DNA from 3 places in the Bacillus sp. C-3-6 genome. Region 1 is predicted to be linked to each of the others. Evidence: riboswitches for the same ligand, from Rfam matches in the RefSeq annotation. Region 1 holds a riboswitch; each other region holds the start of a gene.
What was found. Region 1 has a riboswitch for thiamine pyrophosphate ahead of thiM (hydroxyethylthiazole kinase). Riboswitches for the same ligand answer to the same signal wherever they lie in the genome.

Region 1 (8,279 bases):
GCTTGAGAAAAACTACATTGATACCATTATCGGCTTGCCAAACAATTTATTTACCAATACAGGTATTCCAGTAGTTGTAATTATTTTGAAGAAGAACCGAAAAATCGGCGAACCTGTTTTAATCATTGACGCTTCTCACAGCTTTATTAAAGTTGGAAAACAAAACGTTCTACAAGAAAAAGACATCGCTAAAATCGTTGATACGTATGTCGAACGTAGAGAAGAAGAGGGTTATAGCCACTTGGCGACACGTGAAGAGATTCTCGAAAATCAATACAACATGAACATTTCTCGCTATATTGAGGCGATTGACGAAGAAATTCCTCAAGATGTGGATGCTCATCTCTTTGGTGGGATTCCTCAAAAAAACATTGATGGCTTGAAGATTTTGCAGTCTACAGTGTCAGATATTTTGGGACAATCTTTGAAAGAAATCCGTGACGGCTATGTAGGGCTTGTGAAACCAGTTGAGGAGATTTCTGATGATGTATTGAGCGATGCTCAGATTGTAGCAAAATCAAAAGAAATCGAAAGAGAAGCAAAATCCTATATTGATAAATACTGGGACATTTTACGAAATGTAGACAACAGCAGTAGTTTGACTCAGTTGATGGATGAAATGCTTGTTAAAATCAAGGAGATTCTTTCGGAGTTCAAATATATTGATGTTTATGACGGCTATCAGATTGTGGCTGAGATTTGGAAAAATGCTCTGACACATGATACGGAAATCATTGCTTTAAGCAGTTTCTATACGGCAGGACGCACTCGTGAGCCAAATATGGTAACGAAAGGAACTGGTAATAAAAAACGTGAAGAGCAAGACGGCTGGATTGGTAGTATCGTACCGAATGAGTTGATTGCGAAACGTTTATATAGTGATGAGCTAGAAGAAATCGAATCAAAGAAAACTCGCATTCAAGAGATTGAAACGGAGCTGTCTGACTTAGTTGAGGCTGCGAAAGTTGAAGACAGCGATGAAGCCAATGCTTTAGGCGAAACCTTGAATGAAGCTAGTGAAGCTTTTGAAAACAAATCAATCAAGGATGAGTTGAAAAAGGCGAGCAAGGGAACAGTTGAATATAACCTACTGAAAAAAGTTGAGAAGTTATTTGCAGATAAATCAGAGCTTAGCAAAGCCGTGAAAGCTGATGAAAAAGCGCTCAAAGAAGCCGTGCAAGAACGTATCTTAACTTTAACAAACGAAGAAATCGATAACTTGATGTATGAAAAATGGTTCGGCAACACAGCGGACGCTATGGTTGGTTTGATAGAGATACCGCTAAAAACAGAATTGAACACGCTGCAAATGTTGCACAATCGTTATGCCGATACTTTGTCGGAGATTGAAGAAGAAAGTCGTGGCTTGGAATCAGCGTTTGAAGCATTGATGAGTGAATTGGTGGTGAGATAATGACGGAACAAACAAATTTAGTGCCAAAAAGGCGATTTAAGGAGTTTCACAACACTCACACTTGGGAACAGCATAAGTTTTCTGAACTTGTGAGTCGAGTTTCTACTTCTAGCGAGGAAGAAGGTCTCCCTCGAGTAGAATTCGAAGATATTATTTCAGGGCTAGGAAAACTTAATAAAGATATTTTTCAAAAAGAAAGTGACAAAAAAGGGGTTAAATTTAAAACGGGAGATATTCTTTTTGGGAAGTTGCGTCCATATCTTAAAAATTGGTTGATGCCTGATTTTAAAGGAATTGCAGTAGGAGACTTTTGGGTTTTTCGTCCAAATGATACAGATAATAAATTTATATATTCATTAATCCAAAGTAATAAGTATCAAACAGTTGCAAATTTATCTACTGGAACAAAAATGCCTCGTTCAGACTGGGGAATTGTTTCGAATACAGAATTTACAGTACCTTTCAGTGTTGAAGAGCAGACTAAAATCGGTAACTTCTTTGCACAATTAGATTACCTCATCACCCTTCAACAGCGTAAGTTAGAAAAGACGAATGCGTTAAAATCTGCTTATCTTTCTGAAATGTTTCCCGCTGAAGGTGAGCGTGAGCCAAAACGGAGATTTGCCGGATTTACGGACGATTGGGAACAGCGTACAATTGGAGAGTTTGGTTCTTTCTATTATGGGAAAAGCGCTCCAAAGTGGTCGGTAACATCAGATTCAACAACGCCATGTGTAAGGTATGGAGAACTTTATACAAAACACAAAGAAAAAATTGATACGATATATTCTTTTACAAATATTCCAAAGGAAAACTTGAAGTTTAGTACCGGTAAAGAAGTGCTCGTCCCTCGGGTAGGTGAGGATCCATTAGACTTTGCCAATTGCAGTTGGCTCAGCATTCCTGAAGTTGCAATCGGAGAAATGATTTCAGTTTATAACACGAAACAAAATCCGTTATTTACAGCATATATGTTCAATGCACTTTTCAAATACGAATTTGCAAAACGTGTCGAGGGTGGAAATGTGTCGAATTTATATTACGCATATTTAGAAAACATTCCTGTTTCATATCCAAGTCTAGAAGAACAGGACAAGATAGCCTCTTTCTTTGATAACTTGAGTACCCTCATCGCTGTTCAACAGCGTAAATTAGAAAAACTACAAAATATAAAAAAAGCATACCTAAATGAGATGTTTGTTTAGAGGGGAGCGAGCGTAAGTCATGAGCAATGTACCAAAAAGTGCGGCAGAGAAAACTTTTCAAGAGAATTTTGTTAAAGAACTAAAAAAATATAAATGGGAAGCGCCTGATTTTTTAGACGGCAATAAGCAAAAAGTAACCGTTACTGACTTGGTTACTCACTGGCGTGGTGAACTCAATCGTATTAATGCTGACCAGCTTGAAGGTGTGGAATTGACGGATAACGAGTTCCGTCAAGTTATGGCAAAAGTCAATCGAATCAGCAACAGCTACGAAGCAGCGAAAATTTTAGCCATTGAAGAATCAAAGGGCAAGATTGATGGCATTTACCGTGATGATAATCCCAAAATCACGAGAAAACAAATCACGTTGACAATTTTCAAAAAAGCCGAAGTGCGTGGCGGGGATTCAAGCTATAGAATTGCTAGAGAAGTACAGACAGCAAATAACAACCGTTTTGATATTGTCTTACTTATCAACGGCTTGCCTTTAATCAATATCGAGCAAAAACGCACGGACAAAACGCTAGACGAGGCATTTGGACAGTTTATGCGCTACTATCGTGACGGCGAATACAGTAATAACTTCATGGCTTTTTCGCAGATGATGGTCATCACTTCTGAAATTGCCACTCGATATTTCGCTACTCCAAAAACAGCAGGAGATTTTAACCCTAGTTTCGTCTTTCATTGGTCGGATAAAGAAAATAATGTTGTAAACGCTTGGGAAAAAGTGATTGAGCAATTCTTGATGATTCCAATGGCACATCAGATGGTCGGAGATTACTTAGTTATTGATGAAGCTCGTGATGAGGAAAATAGACGACATATGTTAATGCGTCCATATCAAGTCCACGCTTTACAAGCGGTTGAAGGGGCAGCATTTGGTTGGGACAATGATGAAAAATTATCTCACGGCGGTTTTGTTTGGCACACTACTGGTTCGGGGAAAACTATTACGAGTTTCAAGACGGCTTTGTTTTTATCGACTAGAGTAGGATTTGATAAAGTCGTCTTCCTTGTTGATAGACGTGAGCTGGACAATCGTACCAGTGAAAACTTCAAAGCATACGCAGCTTACGAGTCCGTTTCCGTTGATGATACGAAACATACCTATCAGCTAAAAAAGATACTCAAGTCAGCTAAAAACGGAATTGTAGTAACGACAACATTCAAACTGAATTCTTTAGTTAAGGAACTGGAAGAAGCTCACGATGATAGTTTAGTAGATAAGAAAATCGTTTTTATCATCGATGAAGCTCACCGTACGACAATGGGACAGATGATGGGAACCATTAAGAGCTATTTCAAGAAAAATGGACTCTTCTACGGCTTTACTGGAACACCTTTATTTGATGAAAATAAGATCAAAGGAAAGGTCAATGAAAAAAGCGAAGTCATTAATACGACTGAAAAATTATTTGGACCTAAGTTACATCAATATACGATTGATGAGGCGATTGCGGATAAAAATGTATTAGGTTTTCACGTTGATTATATCAACACTGGAGAATTCAAGAGTTATGATGATTTAAGAGAGCAACTAGCTGAGAAAATTAAGGTAGAACACCCTGAATTAACTGACAGAGACATTGAGCGCCAAGTTCAAGAGATGTCAGAAGCTGACCTTGAAAAGCAAGCTAAAAAACGAGAATTGTTTAAATACCAAGATGAAACGCATATCCCACGTGTAGTTGAAGAAATTCTGAGTAACTGGGAATCACAATCACAAGGTAGAGAATTTAATGCCATTTTGACAGTTGCCTATAAAAATCGTGTGATTGCTTATTATGATGAATTTAAGAAACAACTGACAGATCGTGGAGAAAAGTTGAATGTGGCTATGACGTTTAGTTTCGGCAATGAAAATGATCCTACGCCACTAGACCCTAAAATTGTCAAAGGTATGTTTAAGGACTACGCTGCATTTACTGGTATTGAGTTTGTTGCTGGTGATAAAAAACACGGCGAGGACGCTTACTTTGAAGATGTCGTGGAACGTGCTACTCGAGGCGGTAGTGGACGAAACCCTAAGAATATAGACCTCGTGATTGTGGCAGACCAACTGCTGACAGGTTATGACTCTAAGCGTCTTAATACGCTTTATGTTGACCGTTCACTTGAACTTCAAGGTTTGATTCAAGCCTATTCACGAACAAATCGTGTGTTTGGCTCAAATAAAGAGTTTGGAACGATTATCAACTTCCAATATCCACGGCTTACCGAGCAAATCGTAGATCAAGCTTTGAAGCTGTATGGAAGCGGTGGTAAGAGCAGTAAGGCAATTGTTGATACCTATGAAACTGCTGTAAAGAAATTAGCAATAAAAGTTACTGAAATGATTCCGACTTTACCTGACCCTACTGAATGGCAGACAATTGAACATGATGAGAAGAAAAAAGAAGCATTTATACTTGCTTTTAAAGATGCTGCTGAGCAGTTGAATTTGGTAGAACAATACTATGAATTTAAGTGGGATGATATAACTTTTGGTATTGATGAGCATACTTGGTTACAGTATGTTGGTGCGTATAAAAACTTAACTTGGAAGCCAGGAACTCCACCTCCGCCGACACCAATTAATACGCTTGTTGGAAAAACTAAGTTAGCGGGAACACAAGTAATCGATGCGAATCATATTCTTAGTTTAATTGGTTCAAAAGTTACCTCACCGAACGGCGTGCAAAAGGTGGATAATGAAACACTCCGTATTATTTATGAACAAATTCAAGAGTTGAGTAACATGGGGGAATATGAGCAAGCACAGTTATTGAAAGAATTTGTGGATACTGAGCTTGTGCCTGGTAACTTATCGAGCGGTTTGGAATTTGATGAGGCATTCGAAATTTGGAAAGCAAGTAAGCTACAGAATACGGTTATTAATTTTTCTTCGGAGTGGGGTCTAGATAGTGAATTACTTGGAAAATCAGTGAATTCATATTCTATTTCACAGTCTGATGTTGTTCCTTACATCACTGAACTCATTAGTAGTGTTGATTTTAGTAAGGCAACCAATCAAACGGCTGGCAATTTGTTAAGGCATAATATGACACTAACTATCAAACTTCCAGAGTGGATTGCTGAAATTAAGCAAAAATATAGTTAACTTGATGATGGCTTTGAAGTGCCTGTGAAAACGAAGAATAACCAGTAGAAACAGAATATGTTTGATTATAAGAGTCGAGGATATACATTCCTTGGCTCTTAACTATGGGTTGAGTAGTTACGAATATTTTATATAAGAGGGGACGGATTGAGGAGGGAAAATATAATATTTTAATGTATGAAACAACAATTACAACCAGAATTATTTGGGTGTAATTCATACAAGTCTTATAAATACTAGTAAAATTAATTTCACCCTAGCTATTGACAGGATACAATTGGCAACGGCCGCAATTTAACTGGGCATTAAAGCGAGTTGTTAAAGCGCGAGTTGCATTAAGACCGATATACCAGTCAGCTTCTGAACGTGCAACTGCTGAAGCGTATAAATTGTCATAGGCTTTACCTGGTTTTAAATTTGCAAAACCATTTTTAATTGCTTTATCGGTTACAGAAGAAATCCATAAACGTTTGATTGGTTTATTTAGCTTAACTTTATCGATAATCCAGCGTGCGACTAATTCCCCTTCACGTCCAGCGTCTGTTGCTACAATAATTTCATTTACATCTTTTCTAAGTAGCTGACTTTTTACAGCATTAAATTGTTTACCAGTTTGTTTAATAACCGTTAATTTCAAACGCTCAGGTAGCATCGGTAAATCTTCTAAATTCCACTTTTTATATTTCACATCATAACTTTCTGGATCTGCTAATGTAACGAGATGACCTAAAGCCCAAGTTACAATATATTTATTACCCTCAAGATAGCCGTTTCCTTTTTTATCACACTTCAGTACACGAGCAATATCTCGTGCAACGGAAGGTTTTTCAGCGATTACAACGCTTTTTGACATATTAAAAACATCCTTTCAAATTTCCATACGTTAACTATAGCATACATCTTCTTGAGATTCAGTTTCGCTCCATATTTGATCGGTTTTTAATGGAGGGAACAAAATCCCAACTAATTAAAGTTTCACTTTATCAGTTGCTTCTATATTAAATAGAAAAAGTAAAGAACTTGTTATTTTACTAGAATAAGAGTAGACTTTGAAGTAGATGAATAAGAAACACATGGGAGTTTGTGGATACAAACTGAGAGTATGGCTACTAGTCCGTCATTGACCATTTGAACCTGTTGGATAATGCCAGCGTAGGGAGAGTGTAAAAGCACATATTCAGGCACTTTGCGTACGCGCAAAGTGTCTTTTTGTGTATCTCCCATCATTATAGTTAGGAGATGAAAAGGATGAATATGAAAGAAATTAGTAAAGTAGTGGATTTGGTGAGAGAATCTAATCCGCTCGTTCATAATATTACAAATGTTGTTGTAACAAATTTTACTGCTAACGGTTTGTTGGCACTTGGGGCATCGCCTGTAATGGCGTATGCAAAAGAAGAAGTAGCAGAAATGGCTAGCATTGCTGGAGCGTTAGTATTAAATATGGGAACACTTCGTCCTGAGGAAGTAGAAGTGATGTTACTTGCTGGTAAATCAGCAAATGTGAACAATGTGCCAGTACTATTTGATCCAGTTGGTGCAGGAGCAACTTCGTATCGAACAGAAGTTGCGAGACATATTCCAGCCGAAATAGATTTAGCAATTATCCGCGGCAATGCGGCTGAAATAGCAAACGTTATTAATGAGAAATGGGAAATTAAAGGGGTAGACGCTGGTACTGGAAATGGCAATGTTGTAAGTATTGCAAGGCAGGCAGCAGACGAACTAAATACAGTTGCGGTCATTACTGGAAAAGAAGATGTTGTTACAGATGGAGAGAGAACTATTGTTATTCGAAACGGTCACCCTATTTTAACGAAAGTTACGGGAACAGGTTGTTTACTAACTTCTGTAATAGGAGCATTTGTAGCAGTAGAAAAAGATTATGTAAAAGCAGCAGTAGCCGCATTAACGTTTTATGGTGTAGCTGCGGAACTGGCAGCTGTTAAAACAGTAGAAAAAGGGCCTGGTAGTTTCCAAATTGAATTTTTAAATCAGTTAGCGAATACTACTGCTGGTGATATTGAGAAGTATGGAAAGATTGAGGAGTTAGAGTAAGGGGGATGAAACACATGATGCGCATTGAAACAAAGAAGATGTCTAAGTTATTACAAGTGTATTTTATTATGGGAAGTAATAACTGCACGAGGGATCCTTTAGCTGTATTGAAAGAAGCATTAGATGGTGGAGTGACACTTTTTCAGTTTCGCGAGAAGGGGGAAGGTTCTTTAATCGGAGGAGATAGAGTGCGCTTTGCAAAAGAATTGCAGACGCTTTGTAAGGAATATAGTGTTCCTTTCATTGTAAATGATGATGTAGAATTAGCCATTGAATTAGATGCAGATGGTGTTCATGTAGGACAAGATGATGAAGGAATTACATCTGTTCGTGAAAAAATGGGAGATAAAATTATCGGTGTATCTGCTCATACAATTGAAGAAGCACGCTTTGCAATCGAAAACGGAGCAGATTATTTAGGCGTTGGACCTATTTTCCCAACGAGTACGAAAAAAGATACGAAAGCTGTTCAAGGAACGAAAGGATTAGCTTATTTTAG
Region 2 (8,279 bases), 1.1 Mb from region 1:
TCTTTTATTTCAATATTCATTGTAATCCTCCTACAGTGTAAAACTTGCGAACATTTCGACTGTAAAGGATAGAATAGAAAAAGTCAAAGAAGATAGTAATTTTTTACAAAGACAACGACAAAATCATCTGATGATATGATATACTAAGTATATTAAGAAAACGCTTCCATAAAGGGTGAATATGATGAAGAAGAAACAGTACACAAGTGTAACATTTATAAAAGCATTACTTTTAACAATTGTTCTTGGCCTGTTGGCTTACGTAATTGATGTACCTGCGATTCGTATTTCATTAATTGGAATGACTTTAGTGTTAGGAGCAATTTCGCACGGTATGATGTCGCAGCTAAAAGAAGCTGGACTTGATGATATGAGAGATCATATAGATAACAAGTAAGAAACCTTCATTATATAGAGTGAAGGTTTTTTTGTTTCTTACAAAAATGTAAGGTAGTTGTAAGGCAAATCGATAGTTGCATAATAGCATTTTGGATAAACTATGGGTGTAAGGTAAAAGGCAAGCATATTTTAGGTAAATTAAGTTTTAGGCACTCTATATGTGAAAAAGGAGTAGGAGGGCATGGAGAAACGTTGGACGACCTTTTCTTTTTTAGCGACTAGTAACACCGTAATGCTAGATGGAAAAATGGATTTTTTGCACTTGTTTGATCGTGAAGATGATCATTCTTCTTCTAAATTTACAATGAAATGGAATAAATGGAGCGAAAGTTGTAGGTTTGAAGAAGAGGCCCCTAACGAAGAGCAAAAGATTATTTTAACAAACCCTATTAAAGCGTGGGTTGTTCAACGTCGTAAGTGTAACGTCAAAAATCACTTCAAGAAAACTGAGCCGAGACAATTAGTTATCGCTCCGGCCCGTTCTACTTCCAAATCACGCGAAAGTAACATGTAAATATTGAGACACACACCCGAAAAAACATCGTACATATTACGATGTTTTTTTCTTTTTCTACAATGAAATCTTTAAATGAAATATATTTCATCTGCATCTTATATTTATATCTCTTGCTTATTCTAGTAATACATCCGGTGCGAGTTGATGTGAATAAAATATAAGGAGAGAATGAAGATGAAAAAGAGACTATTACCAATTTGTGCAATGGCACTTTTAACAGTAGGATATTCTTCAGTAGCGAGTGCGGATACTGGAACAGTAACAAAGGAAGAAGAAGCGCAAGTGCAACAAGATAAAGCTAAAAAAGAAGAAGCAATTAAGGAACAGCAAAAAAATGAAGTAGAGAAAAAACAAGCGGCCCAAGTACAAGAAAAAAATGATATGGCTAAAAAAGAGGAAGCAATAAAAGCTGAGAAAAAGAGTGAAGAAGAGAAAAAGAGAATAGCGCAAGAACAGTTAAAAAATGATATGGCAAAAAAAGAAGCAGCGATAAAAGTCGAGCAAAAGAATGAAGTAGCTAAAAAAGAAGTAGTAAAGCCAGTTGTACAAGGTGAAAAATTACCAAATACAGCATCAAATAATGTAGCAATGATGGGATTAAGTGCATGTCTTGTAGCGATAGGTACATTATTTGGTTTGAATCGTCGCAATAAGATTAAAGTGTAAATAAAATATTTTCCTATAAAGAATGGAATAATTTCATATATTAAAAATGGTAGGTTACTCCTACCATTTTTTGCATGGAGGGATGAAGAATGAAGTTACTCAATTATATCGGTATCATATTGATGGCTATTGGGCTATTCATGGGATCCTATTACGCTGTGGAATGGTATAAAGGAAAAAGCTCTGCTCAAGAATTAACGAAAGAAGAAATAAAGAGCCTTAAAAATATACAAGATACTCAACTTTCTCATGAAACACCTGTAACTTCTCAAGTGCCTTCTTCTCAAACAGAACATAAAGAAGGTGAAAAGGTAGCGATGTTAAACATACCGAAAATAAAGAAGAAGTTTTCTATATATTGGGGAGCGGATGATACGACTTTGAAAAAAGGAGTTGGTATGTTTGTTAGTGATTTAACGACAACCCCATCTGGAGGAGGACATACTGTACTGAGTGGACACCGAGATACTGTATTTACAGATTTAGGAGAGTTGAAAGAAAAGGATACTCTTGTTTTAGAGTATGATAATAAAACGTACACATATGAAATTCAAAAGACATGGATTACTCATGCGGATGATCGTACTGTTATTATAAAAAAAGAAGAACCGATATTAACACTGACAACTTGTTACCCATTTGATTATATAGGGGATGCACCAGATAGATATATTATCGAGGCGACGTTAACTGGCAGTTATTCAAAGTGAAATTATAGTTTCTGAAAACGGGAGGGGGATATATCAGTTATGTCAAAAAACATTTTAATTGTTGAAGATGAAGACATATTACGTGAAATATTAAAAGATTATTTTTTAAGTGAGCAATATGTAGTGTTTGAAGCGAGGGACGGGAAAGAGGCTTTAGTTGTATTTGAAGAAGAAGAGGTTGATTTAGTTATTTTAGATATTATGTTGCCAGAACTCGATGGATGGTCTGTTTGCCGAAGGATTCGAAAGACGTCCGAGGTGCCTATTATTATGCTAACGGCGCGCGTAGATGAAGACGATACGCTACTTGGTTTTGAACTTGGGGCAAATGACTATGTGACGAAGCCGTATAGTCCGCCAATTTTATTAGCAAGAGCGAAAAGGTTGTTAGAAAGCAGAAAAGTGACAAAGCAACTTTTAGAGAATGAAGATGATACATTATCAATCCACGATATTCACGTTCATTTTCCGTCACGCACTGTTACGGTAAATCGAACTGATATTAATTTAACGCATACAGAATTTGAAATATTAGCGTATTTCATGAAAAATCAAGGAATCGTTTTAACGCGAGAGCAACTCATTTCAAGAATTTGGGGATATGAATTTGCTGGTGATGATCGAACGGTTAATAGTCATATTCGTAATTTAAGAAATAAATTAGGAGAGAAAGCAAAGTACATTACAACTGTAGTACGCACAGGTTATAAATTTGAGGGCAATGTATGAGGAATGGAATTGTACTAAAATTATTTACTCTTACAACAGCATTGTGCATGTTGATTTTAGCGACGATATTTATTGGACAAACGATATTTTTTAAACAATATTATGCGAATCGAAAAGTGGAAGATATTAAAGTGAATTTAAATTCCTTTGGGAAGAACTATTTAAATCATGCAGGAAATGCAGAAGAAATTCAGAAACTAGAGCAAGACTTTTTAAGAGAAAATAATACGTGGATTACGACATTAGATAAGAACGGGAATTTAAAACATGCAGATGATTTTTATTTTGAAGTAACGATAGATCGTAGGCAACAAAAGAGCTTTGGACAACAAATATTCAAAATTCCCTTAGGTAATCTCGTCAATATAGAGGAGATTGATAATAAATTATCAGAGCATTTTTTAGGGCAAGAAATTTATTTTTCTGGAGTGAGAAAAGAAGATAGTTTTATTCCATTCTCTTTTTCTTTATCTAAACAGAATTTAAGCGGATCTAATAAACCGCTAGAAAAAGCATTTAATGAGAAAATGAGAAAATTATATGAGGAGAAAAAGAAAGCAACCGGGGAACAAGTTGTTAAGGAGAAGAGGCCAGCCGTTCAGGAGCAAGCTGCCCCAGAACCAGATGTTTACATAGGAGGGCGTGTTACGAAAGTACAGTTTCCAGATGTAAAAGGCCCCGTAAATCCAATTTATAAAAATACTTTATTTTTGGATAGTATAAAAGAATTTCAAACGGATGTATTACTAAAAGAGAGTAATCAAATAGAGTATTCAACAAAGACAATGGACTATGAAAAGAATGATATAAAATATAAATTATTAATGAAACCAATAAAAGAAAAAGATGGATCAGTAACATATATTTATGCGATGGCTTCTTTACAGCCCGTAGATGAAGCTGTACAAATGGTGCAAGATTATTACATCTATATCATTGCATTTGTAGTCGTTCTTATTTTTTTAGCTTCGTTTTATTATTCAAAACAAATTGCAAAACCATTATTAAAAATAAATGATACGACGAAGAAAATAGCACAATTAGATTTTACAGAAAAAATACCGATTACTTCAAAAGATGAAATTGGAGATTTATCGAAAAATATTAATGTGCTATCAAATAAACTCCATTCGCATATTGGGCAGTTAGAAGAAGATATTGAAAAGGAAAGAAAGTTAGAAAAGACGCGAAAAGAATTCATTTCTGGTGTTTCACATGAATTAAAAACACCGCTAAGTATTATGAAAAGCTGTATTTCTATTTTAAAAGACGGGGTAGCTGAGCATAAAAAGGATTATTATTTTCAGGCGATGGAGAGAGAAGTAGACAAAATGGATACGTTAATTTTGGATATGCTTGAGTTAGCTAAATTTGAATCTGGTACATATAAAATGAAAAAGGATTCGTTTTATATTGATACAGTAATTGAAGACATATGTGAACATCTATCTGTGGAAATAGAGAAAAAAGAGCTTCGTGTTCATAAAAATATATGTTCATTTGAAGTGATTGCAAATCAAGGCCGGATTGAACAAGTCATCGTGAATTTCATTACGAATGCCATACGTTATACACCAAATAAAGAAGATATTATTATTTCTACAATAGATGAGAAGGATCGTATAAAAGTGTGCATTGAAAATAAAGGTACTCACATTGAAGAAGAACAATTAGATAAAATTTGGGATCGTTTTTATCGAGTGGATACAGCTCGTCAGCGTTCACAAGGTGGGACGGGGCTTGGGCTTGCCATTTCAAAGAATATTTTAGAACTACATGATACTGAATATGGGGCAGGAAATACAGAAGATGGTGTGTTATTTTATTTCTATTTACCGAAAAAAGCGTAGAAAATATAATCTACGTTTTTTTAAATTATTTTCATATTATCTTTACCTAATCTTTATTTTTAATCAGTATAATTTGTTTAGAATATGAGGTTATGTAAGGAGTCGATGAACCGTGCATAGCAATTGGCTAAGTATAATGGTATTTATTTTCTTTTGCGCATTTATTGTATTTTTAATTAATATTACGATATGAAAAAAGAGCGCTCATTAAGCGCCCTTTTTTTGTGTATTCATTTGATAAGCACTGATGCTTTTGAATAAGCGTGGTGAAGTGATAAATAAAAATATAAGTAAAACGGTACATAGAATATAGGAACCAATCATTGTACTACCGTTAAATATTAAAGAATATAGGAAAGCCGATTGGCCTTTTGGTGCATATTGTCCCCAGAAAATGATACCAGCGATAAAGTGACAGAAGTAACGAGCTAGACTACCGATAAAAGTAGCGACGATAATGTATCCAATTACTTTCTTTCCTTGGTTTGGTTTTGATGAAGGTTTGTCTTTACGGCTACCTAAATTTGATTGTTCTTCGCTAGTTTCATTTGACGCTAAAAGCGCCTTTTGAATTGGACGGTAGAATAAACCAGCAAATCCAATGAATGCGAAAGCAACAAAGTATTCAATTAATACTTGAATTGGTGTGACGATAATGGCATCGCCTACGACAATTTGTAATAATCCCCAAATTAAGCCTCCTAAGAAAGCCATTTTGAAGCCCCAGCGGTATGCGATAATAAAAATAGGAATCATAGCAAATGAAATGGAACCGCCTGTTGCTGATATTTTGATTGAAAGTGGTAAAATGTCGATGACCAAGGCGAAGGCTGCAAGAATAGCAGATTCGATCATCGCTTGTAAATTGGTGTTACGCATGTTGTCTCCCCCTAAATCCAAGTTGTACAAAAAAGAATAGATATCATAGGAGGATACGAAATACGTAAATAAAAATGAGGTATGTATTTCGGACGTTTGCACAATCCCTGCGTTAGCATTAACTAACAGGTTCGAAGGGTCGGAACGAAGTGTTCCCTCTCAGCGGCATGGCTCCCCCAGTGATAACGAGATTCTTTATTTGCTATTGTTTATTGTAAGCGAAATGGATGAGAATGGCAAACAAATGCTGTATGACAATAATTGAAATAGAATTGTAGCGAAATGTTAATAAATATGAAGCAAAAGGGTATAGTACAAGAGAAATTGGGTGTGGTATAATTTTTTTGAAAATAATTATCATTCTCTTCTGAGGGGGAAGGTTATGAGCTTAGTAGATATTAAAATTGGAGAGAAAGTGTTAGTAAAAAGTATTCAGTCTTTAGATCAGCTATTAAAGCGTAGACTAGCTGCTTTCGGTCTTGCGGAAGGAAGCGAACTTCGCTTGAAACAGAAAGCGATGTTCAAAGGTCCTTGTACATTGGAGTGTCGTGGACAGTTAATTAGTATTCGTCATTGTGACGCGAAAATGATAAAGGTGGAATTAGCGTGAATAAGGTAGCTTTGCTAGGGAATCCGAATACAGGGAAGACATCATTATTTAATGCACTTACTGGTTCTTATGAATACGTAGGAAACTGGAGCGGTGTAACAGTAGAAAAAAAGGTTGGTAAATTAAAAGATAGACAAGGAACATTAATTGATTTACCAGGTGTGTATGATTTAAATCCAGTTTCACGTGATGAAGGTGTTGTAACAAACTTTCTATTAACAGAAGAATTTAATCATATGTTAAATATTGTAGATTCTTCGCAGTTTGAGAGAAATATGCATTTAACGTTGCAATTACTTGAATTTGGTAAGCCGGTCTCAATTGGTTTAAATATGGTTGATGTGGCGAAGCAAAGAGGAATTGTCATTGATGTAAAACGATTATCAGAACTATTAGGTGTAACAGTCGTTCCTGTCGTTGCAAGAAGTGGAAAAGGTTGTGAAGAACTACTTGCGACTCTTAAAGAAAATGACAAAAAGGAGAAAAAGCCATTCCTTATTTCATATGGTGTACAAATGGATGAAGGAATTGGAGAAGTAATTGCTCTTTTAGAGACAGCGAATTATGAGCATCCGAGATGGTTAGCACTTCAATTTTTAAGCAATAACGAAGTAGTAGAAAAAGAAATGAAAGCATTACCAATTTATAAGGAACTCATAGCCATTCGATCTCGCTTAGAAGGAAAACTTGATTGTACGTTAGAAGAGCACATTTACAAAACTCGTGAAGCGTATATTGAAAAGTTAAAAACAAATGTTATGAAGCATGAGAAAGAAGGAAAAATTCCTTTTTCAGAAAAAATTGATAGATTAATTACACATAAAATTTTAGGACTTCCAATCTTTTTAGCAGTTATGTTTTTTATTTTTCAGGTTACGTTTACGTGGATTGGTACACCTTTATCGGATATGTTAGATGAGTTTTTTGGTGGTCAGCTTACGGATTGGGTGACGGCTGGACTTACAAGTATTGGAGCTTCTGATTTTATTCAAGCACTCGTTACAGAAGGTATTATTGCCGGTGTTGGTGCTGTATTAGTATTCGTACCACAAATCTTTGCACTATTCTTTTTCATTTCATTATTAGAAGACTCAGGATATATGGCGCGAATTGCAGTTGTTATGGATAGAATTATGGAGTTCTTTGGCTTAAACGGTAAAGCTTTTATTCCGATGATTATCGGTTTTGGATGTAACGTTCCGGGTATTATGGCAGCGAGAACGATTGAACAGGAGAAAGAGCGCTTACTTACAATTTTAGTAACACCGTTTATGTCTTGTTCAGCACGATTACCTGTATATGCATTATTTGCGGGCGTATTCTTCCCTAATAGTCAGGCGACTGTTGTATTTTCTTTATATGTCGCAGGTATTGTTCTTGCGTTATTAGTTACAAAAATTATGTCTCTTACGATTTTGAAAGCAGAAAAATCTATTTTCGTAATTGAGCTACCGCCTTATCGTGTGCCACAAGCGAAAACGTTATGGCTGAGCACGTGGGAGAAAGGAAAGGGATTTGTTCGTAAAGCTGGTACATTCATCTTTGGTGGTTCGGTTGTTATTTGGTTATTAAATTATGCAGGTCCATCAGGATTTGGCGTTGATATGGGAGATAGCTACTTAGCGATGATTGGTGGATTTATCGCACCATTATTTGCACCGCTCGGCTTTGGAACGTGGCAAGCTGCGGCATCCCTTTTAACAGGATTTTTAGCGAAAGAAGTTGTCGTTTCTACAATGGCAATTATTTATGCGGTTAAAGAAGATGTGCTTGGAAATGTAATGGGAGCACATTATACAGCATTATCAGCTTATGCATTTATGTTCTTTATTTTATTATATGTTCCGTGTTTAGCGACCGTAGCTGTTATTAAACGTGAAACAGGATCAGCGAAATGGACGATTTTCTCAGTCGTGTAT
Region 3 (8,279 bases), 720 kb from region 1:
CAGGAGGAGTAAGCATATTCCCGATGGATCCATTTCCACACTTCCATTATCTGGAGAAATCCCCCAGTATCCAAGACTAAATTTTACCCATACATCATTTTTTTGATGTAGCTCTTGAAGATAAAAACTATTTAATTTTCAAGGAACAGTTATTAACTTAAAACTTATTATACGAGGAGGGTGTATCATGAAAAAAATATGCTTTGTATTAATTGTCGACGCTGGTATAAATTATGGTTCAATATTTTCTCTACCATTTTTAAGGAATCAGAATGATTTGAAGGAATATTTTTCTAAGTATTATGATGTTTCAATTAATTATATCAGGGATAAAAACTCAGTTGACTATTTGGTAGTTCCCAAACCGTGTCCAGCTTTTGATAATGAAAATAATCTTCCAATAATTGAAGTACCAGCAATCTTATTTATGGAAAAGAATTTTGAAAAAATAAAGACTTATATAGACAATTATTTTTCTAATAACTCATAAAGAAAATAAAAGTACAGTAAAAAGAAGTCCGATAAAAAACGAGTGGTGTAGAATATTTCTATTAATCATTCGTTTTTTATTATATTTACATATATTTTTTAAAAGAGGATTATAGACGTTCTGAAAAAAATTAATTATAACAAGAACAGTGTTCGTGCTACTATCTACGGTTATTTTTTGTACTAAGTACCCCTTTAACTAACAAGACAACAAAAAATAATTAACGTATTAAGGAAAAATGTTACAATAAATGTAAGATCTTTTTCTTTGAGTTTTAGCACTGAATAATAAAGGTAGTTAAATCACTAAATGGAGGAGCAGGTCAATTTTGTTCCTTGTATAGTAAATTGTTACCTATCTCTATTGCAGGTTGTATGGCAGGTAGCAGTTGTAGCGAAATGCAGCAGAGACAAAGGCTCTTTGTCAAACGGGACTGATGAATGTATTTGGCAAGTAAAAAATGGTTCTTTCCGGAGTTAGTTGAAAAGTCTCATTCTCTCCAAAAGTAGAATCTTTGTCCGCAATGTGGAGAATTTGTATCGACCATACATAATTCTTTTAATAAGCTTTAACTTGTTTATGCTCCCTTCGGCAAGACCATTATTATTCTCATAAGTTACCGCATTTCTGACAGCTTCAATATCCCCGGCTAATCCATTCGTAAAGCTCTTAAACTCTTGTATATTAGTATTCTTCATTTTCTCAATACAATGGTCGAAATTCTCAATACTCTTTGTGGTGAAGATGTTTTTAAACTCCCATGTTAAGTCATAAACTATTTTTACAATAGGGTGTTCTTCGTAATTATTGTTGGTATTATGAGGTATGTTCAAGCATATTATTTAACGTGGATGATTCCATAAAGAGAAAAAGAAATAACCTTTGCATTTTTCAGATTATCGTGTATGATGGGAAAGTATTGAAAATTAAATCAGTGATAAACTAGGGGTGCCTAACGTATGCGTAGGCTGAGAGAGAAGCGCGTGATCTTCTTAACCCTTTGGACCTGATCTGGCTCGTACCAGCGTAGGGAAGTTAACGGCTTTACATAATGATGTCTTTTATGAGCCAGGTCCTTATTTTTTTATGGACCTGGCTCTTTTTATTTTGGCATGCGCTGGCCATATCTCGTCCTTGTCACGAACAGGGGAGGCAACAAAGGTTATGAAACAGTCTGTTTCAGCTGAGCAAATTGAATTGAAATCGAGTTTACCAGGGAGTAAGAAAGTATATGTGGATGGACCACGCGCAGGCATGAAAGTGCCGATGCGTGAGATTGAACAAAGCGAAACGAACGGCATCCCAAATCCTCCAGTCCGTGTGTATGATACGAGCGGTCCTTATACGGATCCGGCGTATAAAGTGGAGCTGGAAAAGGGAATTCCAACGCCGCGTCATTCTTGGATTCTGGGGCGTGGTGATGTAGAAGCATACGAAGGGCGTGAAGTGAAACCAGAGGATGACGGTGTGAAAGTGGCTTCGAAACATACACCTGTTTTCCCGCAGATGGATCGCAAGCCACTTAGAGCAAAGCAAGGTGCAAACGTTACGCAAATGCACTATGCACGTAATGGCATTATTACGTCTGAGATGGAGTATGTTGCGATTCGTGAAGGGGTAGAGCCGGAGTTTGTTCGTAAGGAAATCGCAGAAGGCCGCGCTATTTTACCAGCGAATATTAATCATCCAGAAGCTGAACCGATGATCATCGGGCGTAATTTCCATGTGAAGGTAAACGCGAATATCGGAAACTCAGCTGTATCTTCTTCGATTGCAGAAGAAGTAGAGAAGATGACATGGGCAACGCGCTGGGGTGCAGATACGATTATGGATTTATCTACAGGTAAAAATATTCATACGACGCGTGAGTGGATTATTCGTAACGCGCCTGTACCAGTTGGAACTGTACCGATTTATCAAGCGCTGGAAAAAGTAAACGGAATTGCAGAAGATTTAACGTGGGAAGTATATCGTGATACGTTAATTGAGCAGGCGGAGCAAGGCGTTGATTACTTTACAATTCACGCTGGTGTATTGCTTCGTTACATTCCAATCACGGCAAAGCGTACGACAGGTATCGTTTCGCGCGGTGGTTCGATTATGGCGCAGTGGTGTCTATTCCATCATAAAGAAAACTTCCTATATACTCACTTTGAAGAGATTTGTGAAATTATGAAGCAGTACGATGTTTCGTTCTCTCTTGGAGATGGATTACGTCCAGGGTCTATTGCAGATGCAAATGACGAAGCACAGTTTTCTGAGCTTGAAACACTTGGCGAATTAACCAAAATTGCTTGGAAACATGATGTGCAAGTTATGATTGAAGGACCTGGACACGTACCGATGCACTTAATTAAAGAGAATATGGAGAAAGAGCTTGATATTTGTCAGGGCGCGCCGTTTTACACACTTGGGCCGCTAACGACAGATATTGCACCAGGTTATGACCATATTACATCGGCAATTGGAGCTGCGATGATCGGTTGGTTTGGAACGGCGATGCTTTGTTATGTAACGCCGAAAGAACATTTAGGTTTACCGAATAAAGATGATGTACGCACGGGTGTTATTACGTACAAAATTGCAGCGCATGCGGCTGATCTTGCGAAAGGACATAAAACGGCTCATCAGCGTGATGATGCACTTTCAAAAGCACGCTTCGAATTCCGTTGGCGCGATCAATTTAATTTATCTTTAGATCCTGAACGTGCGATGGAATATCATGATGAAACGTTGCCGGCAGAAGGGGCAAAGACAGCTCACTTCTGTTCAATGTGTGGACCGAAGTTTTGTAGTATGAGAATTTCACATGATATCCGTGAATATGCAAAAGAAAATGATTTAGAAACGACAGAAGCAATTGAAAAAGGAATGAAAGAGAAAGCAGAAGAATTTAAAGAAGCTGGTAGTCATTTATATCAATAACACGTTACACCTCTTTACTTGATTGATCACACTGTAGTACCTAACTTTATTATAGAAGAAGCCCCATTTGCTAAGACGGTAGCAAATGGGGCTTCTGTTGTTTATCCCGCTATTTGTGGGCAGTAAGACCCCCACCTCAAAATTCAGCGGAAGCAAAGAAGTTAGGTCGGGGTCGGGCTGCCCGTAAAAGCCCGATTGGTTAAGGCTAATAATCAGTGGGGGATGAACAAAACCCCCACTGATTAAAGTTTCACTTTATAAGGCGAAGAAGAGATGTACCCAGTAGAATAAGAGGAATAATGTGACGACTGTTGTGAGAGGAATAACGATAAGGGATACACTTAAATAGTCTTTCCATTTTACTTTAATTTTGTTTTGTTTCAGAATATACATCCAAATGAGGGAAGCTAGTGTACCAATTGGTAATAATAGTGAACCGATGTCACTACCAATAATGTTTGCGAGGTAGATAGTTTTTAATGTGACTGGGTCTAGTCCCATTTCGGTTAATGTGATTGTACCAATCATAAGTGCAGGATGGTTATTGAAGACGTTAGAGAGGAGGGAGACGAGTCCACCCATTGCAAAGCTAGCATAGAGTAGATGTTGACTTACAACTGGTTCAAGCCAATTTACGAGCGCCGCTGTTAATCCTGCATTGTGAAGCCCGTAAATAATGACGTACATAGAGAAAGCGAAAATTAAAATGTGCCACGGTGTCTTTTTCAAGATATCGACAGGGTTTGTTCGTAAGTAGTACCATCTCCAAATGAGAAGAACGAGTGAACCAAGTACAGCAACAATTTCGATTGGAATGGATAAGAAGGATGCAACGAATAAAAGGCAGCGCATAAGGAAGACGAAACCTAATACTTTTAACATGAATCTTGTACGCTTTTGTTTCGTATCAACAGAATTATTTCCTTTTAGTGGATGGAAGTTTTTCGTGAAGAAAATTTCTTCAATATCATATGAAGAAACAGGTAATTTTTTCGGAAGTTTTTTCTTCAAAACTGTATACATAAGCCATGACATAAATAATAAGCCTAATGTTGCAGGTACAAACATCATAGCAGTATGCATATAAAGAGTCATATGGACGATGTTTAATGCGATTAAATTTACGATATTACTTACACCAATTGGTGCACTAGATGCCGTAGCGATTAAAGCACCACTTAATAAATAAGGAATTTGCTGATGAGGTTTTAATTGAAGATTTTTTAGAAGAAGAATTAAAATGGGAGTTGTAATTAAAATACTACCGTCGTTATTAAATAAAAGAGTCATAAGAAAACATAATAATTGAATATACCAGTATAAGCGGCGCCCAGAACCCTTTGCTAAATTTGCTAGTTTCGCTGCGGACCAATGGAAGAAGCCGAAGCTTTCTAATATAACTGCCATAACAATAGTTGCTAATATTGTTATGGAGGCACCGCCAATTTTACTTATAATATCCATGATGTCTGGTTTTGATACAAGTCCAGTAATTATGATGATACCAGCTCCGATTGCTGCTGGCCATGCCTCATTTAAACCACGAGGCCGCCAAAAGATAACAATCATCGTTAAGAAGAATACAATAATAGTAATCCATATTTCAATGCTCATATTTTGCCTACCTTTCTATTTTCCCTTGAACAGATGTAGCTTGTCTCAAGTTTATATTGGTAGTATATTCAGCAAAAAATAAGAAGAACTAGACGTATAACGAGATGAAGCGAATATGTGTTTTTCAAGCTAAAGGACAAGTGTCACGAATAGTGAAATAACTATTATGAGAGGAGTCTATAAATTGATTGGGTAGTAAATGAGATTTATATCGGCGATTATTGAAATATATCGGCGTAACTCAAAATATATCAGCGATCATTGAAATATATCGGCGCAACTCAAAATATATCAGCGATTTTTAAAATATATCGACTTATCGACAAAACATGACAAAAGGAGCCCATCCCAAAATACCTTTTGGAACAGACCCCAATGCTATATTATTTTTCCTTCAAAAAAGTACGATCCTTCAAGAATAAATTCCAGAAGAAAATAAATCCTGGTAATAAAATTGCAATCCCAATTGCGTATAGAATGAGCAGTGCATAGAACGTTTCTGTCGTTGTAAAGCTTGTAAATACAGTTACGTCAGGATAAATAATATAAGGTAAATGCGCGACGCCGTAAGCGTAGCTTGCAAATGCATATTGAGCGACGACAGCTAAAACGGCAATGCGAGGATATCCTAGTGTATTGTACTTTTTGTTTGTCCACCAAAGGGACGAGTATCCGATAACGAATAAAACAATAGAAACTGTAAACCACGGGAATTGCTTTATTAATCCTTGCATAAGCCAATGTGTTTCAGGATCCATTACAACGAGGGCGATGATCGCCGTAACGAGCGTTGCAGGACCAAGGATGATGGCATTTCTTCTATAAATTCTATACGTATCTTCTGAACTTTGTTCTCTCGCAAAATCAGCAAGAAAGAGAGAGGAGAGAAATAGTTCAGACGTTATTCCGAAGAGCATATAGCAATAGATAACCGGGCTAGAAAGAAGTTTTCCATACAGGAGTACTTCTTTCCCTTCAGACATTGTAATATAGGCTCCTTCTGTAACGGGTAAAACGGTAATTAATAGTGCTGGAATTAAGAGACCAGTAATACCTGAAATAACCCGAAGAAGGTACTGATATTTCGGCAAGGAGTAAGCAAATACCATAAATGTACTACGTACTGCAACGAGCACTAAAATTAACATAACTGGTACGAACATTACTGTCGCAAGAGTAAAGGCTGCTTTCGGAAAGAAGCCGAGAAATGCGACAACGACGAAGACGAGAAACGTATTTGTTACTTCCCAAGTTGGTGATAAGTACCGATTCGCAAGTTTAGCAGCGAGCGTTGGATGTTTTGCGTATACCATGCCCCAAAAACCAGCGCCAAAATCGATGGACCCTAATATACTGTATACGAAAATAAGGGCCCATAAGATGATGATTGCAATACTTTCCTCATGCATGAGAATCGCCTCCTTGGTGTTGTAAATCATTCTTTAATGGATGTCTTCTAAAGAATGTCCGTAGAACAATGACTGTTAAAATAGCGAGTCCAACATATAAAATGATGAACAAAACAAATAAAGGACCGACGAAATCGGCGCGTGTAGATGCATCGACGGTACGTTGCATACCATAAATTGTCCATGGTTGACGACCGCTACAACTGAAAATCCAGCCGAATTCAATACCGAGCATCATAATTGGTCCGCATGCAGCAGCCCCCCAAAGTAGCCACTTTGGTAGTTCTGTTCCCTTTTTTCGGTAAACGAAGTACCAATATAAGAGCGCAATTGCTGCAACTGCAAAGGTAAACGCAGCAGTGCCGACCATTAAGTTGAATAGTGTATGTGTATAAAATGGTGGCCATGTTTCTTGTGGGAATTCCTTTAAACCTTTTACGACAGTGCTAGGGTCTAGTCCCACTAATAAGCTAAGCATGTTTGGAATTTCAAGTGCGTAGTTTAGTTCAAGTGTATTAGGATCCACAACTCCGCCAATGGATAGCGGTGCGTGTGATGTCGTTTCAAATAAAGCTTCAGCAGATGCAAGTTTTTCAGGTGAGTGTTTATGTAAGGCAATCGCTGATTCATGTCCTGAAAGCCACATCGTAGCGCCTGTAATAAATGTAACGACAAGCCCTAATAGTAGCCCTTTTTTATGATAAGCAATTTCACGTGTACTTAAATTTTTCTTCAATAATTTAAATCCAGCGATAGAAGCAATGACAGCCGCACCAGTTGCATAAGCCGTAATAACAACATGGAATGCACTTGTGCCAAAACTCGGATTAAAGAAAGCTTTCCACGGATCAACGTTAAAAACAGATCCATCTGGATTCATTGAAAAGCCTGCTGGTGTATTCATCCATGTATTTGCTGATGTAATGAGTACGGCGGATGCCGTGGCACCAAGCATGACGAAAAATAGCGAGATTAATCTCATAAATGGAGGAAGTTTATCAGCTGCATATACGTAAATCGACATGAATAAAGCCTCCAAAAAGAAGGCGAAAATCTCAATTTGGAAGGGAACAGAAATAACTTGCCCAACAATTTTGGCGAAACCAGGCCAAAGAAGTGAGATTTGCACACCAACAATTGTTCCAGTTGGAATTGCTACACCGAGAAGAATAGCAAACGCCTTTGTCCATCTTTTCGCCATAATGGCATAGTCGGAGTCTTTCTTCCAGTGATAGAGTATTTCGCTTATAAAAATCATCAATGAAAGTCCGACGCCAAGTGTTGCAAAGATAATGTGGAATGCTAATGAAGAACCAAAAAATGCTCTTGCTAATGTTACCGTATCCATATGTAAACTCCTCTTCTTTTTTGCCATTATTTTCTGATTGAATTGGAAGATTTATTCAAAAAAACTACCAAAAATATATATGTATTTAAAAAGTGAATATGATAATATAATGTTGTAATATTTTGAATAGAAAGAAATAAATGGTTGGTCATGTTTTGTTTGTTTTTTGCTCAGGAATCTTTTATAATCTTTTATGCGAACATAAGTTCTGTTTTTCGGAATCAAGAAGTTTATGTGAAATGGAGAGGGTGTTTTATGTATCCTGAAGTCATTAAAAAGATGGCATTTTCAAAAGAGCATAGAGATTTATTATTGAAGCTATATAATAAAGAAATTACGCGTCGTGAATATGATCGACTTGTACAATCGCTATATAAACCTTCTAAAGAGGTTTGTGAGGGATAGAAATGGGGGAGACAATCTAATAGATTGTCTTTTTTAAATTTATGTATGTTCTGATAAAATTAAGGTTAGCCTTACTAGGGAGGTGAAA

Region 2: linked by a shared signal. The riboswitch ahead of thiT (energy-coupled thiamine transporter ThiT) and the one ahead of thiM (hydroxyethylthiazole kinase) in region 1 are both predicted to bind thiamine pyrophosphate.
Region 3: linked by a shared signal. The riboswitch ahead of thiC (phosphomethylpyrimidine synthase ThiC) and the one ahead of thiM (hydroxyethylthiazole kinase) in region 1 are both predicted to bind thiamine pyrophosphate.

What each region holds. Positions count from the first base shown of each region.
Region 1 covers NZ_CM137247.1:429,419-437,697, forward strand. Annotated here, with positions in the region: gene ACW0JX_RS02220 (type I restriction-modification system subunit M) at 1-1,414, shown strand, start outside; gene ACW0JX_RS02225 (restriction endonuclease subunit S) at 1,414-2,619, shown strand; gene ACW0JX_RS02230 (type I restriction endonuclease subunit R, EcoR124 family) at 2,639-5,722, shown strand; partial or broken gene topB (DNA topoisomerase III) at 6,000-6,575, opposite strand; TPP riboswitch at 6,786-6,898, shown strand; gene thiM (hydroxyethylthiazole kinase) at 6,971-7,780, shown strand; gene thiE (thiamine phosphate synthase) at 7,795-8,279, shown strand, end outside.
Region 2 covers NZ_CM137247.1:4,554,428-4,562,706, reverse strand. Annotated here, with positions in the region: gene hpt (hypoxanthine phosphoribosyltransferase) at 1-20, opposite strand, end outside; gene ACW0JX_RS23490 (hypothetical protein) at 182-397, shown strand; gene ACW0JX_RS23485 (hypothetical protein) at 581-913, shown strand; gene ACW0JX_RS23480 (LPXTG cell wall anchor domain-containing protein) at 1,091-1,582, shown strand; gene ACW0JX_RS23475 (class D sortase) at 1,672-2,292, shown strand; gene ACW0JX_RS23470 (response regulator transcription factor) at 2,332-3,021, shown strand; gene ACW0JX_RS23465 (sensor histidine kinase) at 3,018-4,871, shown strand; gene thiT (energy-coupled thiamine transporter ThiT) at 5,079-5,750, opposite strand; TPP riboswitch at 5,837-5,938, opposite strand; gene ACW0JX_RS23455 (FeoA family protein) at 6,133-6,360, shown strand; gene feoB (ferrous iron transport protein B) at 6,357-8,279, shown strand, end outside.
Region 3 covers NZ_CM137247.1:4,934,344-4,942,622, reverse strand. Annotated here, with positions in the region: gene ACW0JX_RS25500 (hypothetical protein) at 188-490, shown strand; gene ACW0JX_RS25495 (transposase) at 967-1,236, opposite strand; partial or broken gene ACW0JX_RS25490 (L-lactate permease) at 1,282-1,353, shown strand; TPP riboswitch at 1,425-1,540, shown strand; gene thiC (phosphomethylpyrimidine synthase ThiC) at 1,655-3,415, shown strand; gene ACW0JX_RS25480 (arsenic transporter) at 3,671-5,029, opposite strand; gene ACW0JX_RS25475 (cytochrome d ubiquinol oxidase subunit II) at 5,413-6,438, opposite strand; gene cydA (cytochrome ubiquinol oxidase subunit I) at 6,431-7,786, opposite strand; gene ACW0JX_RS25465 (hypothetical protein) at 8,042-8,191, shown strand.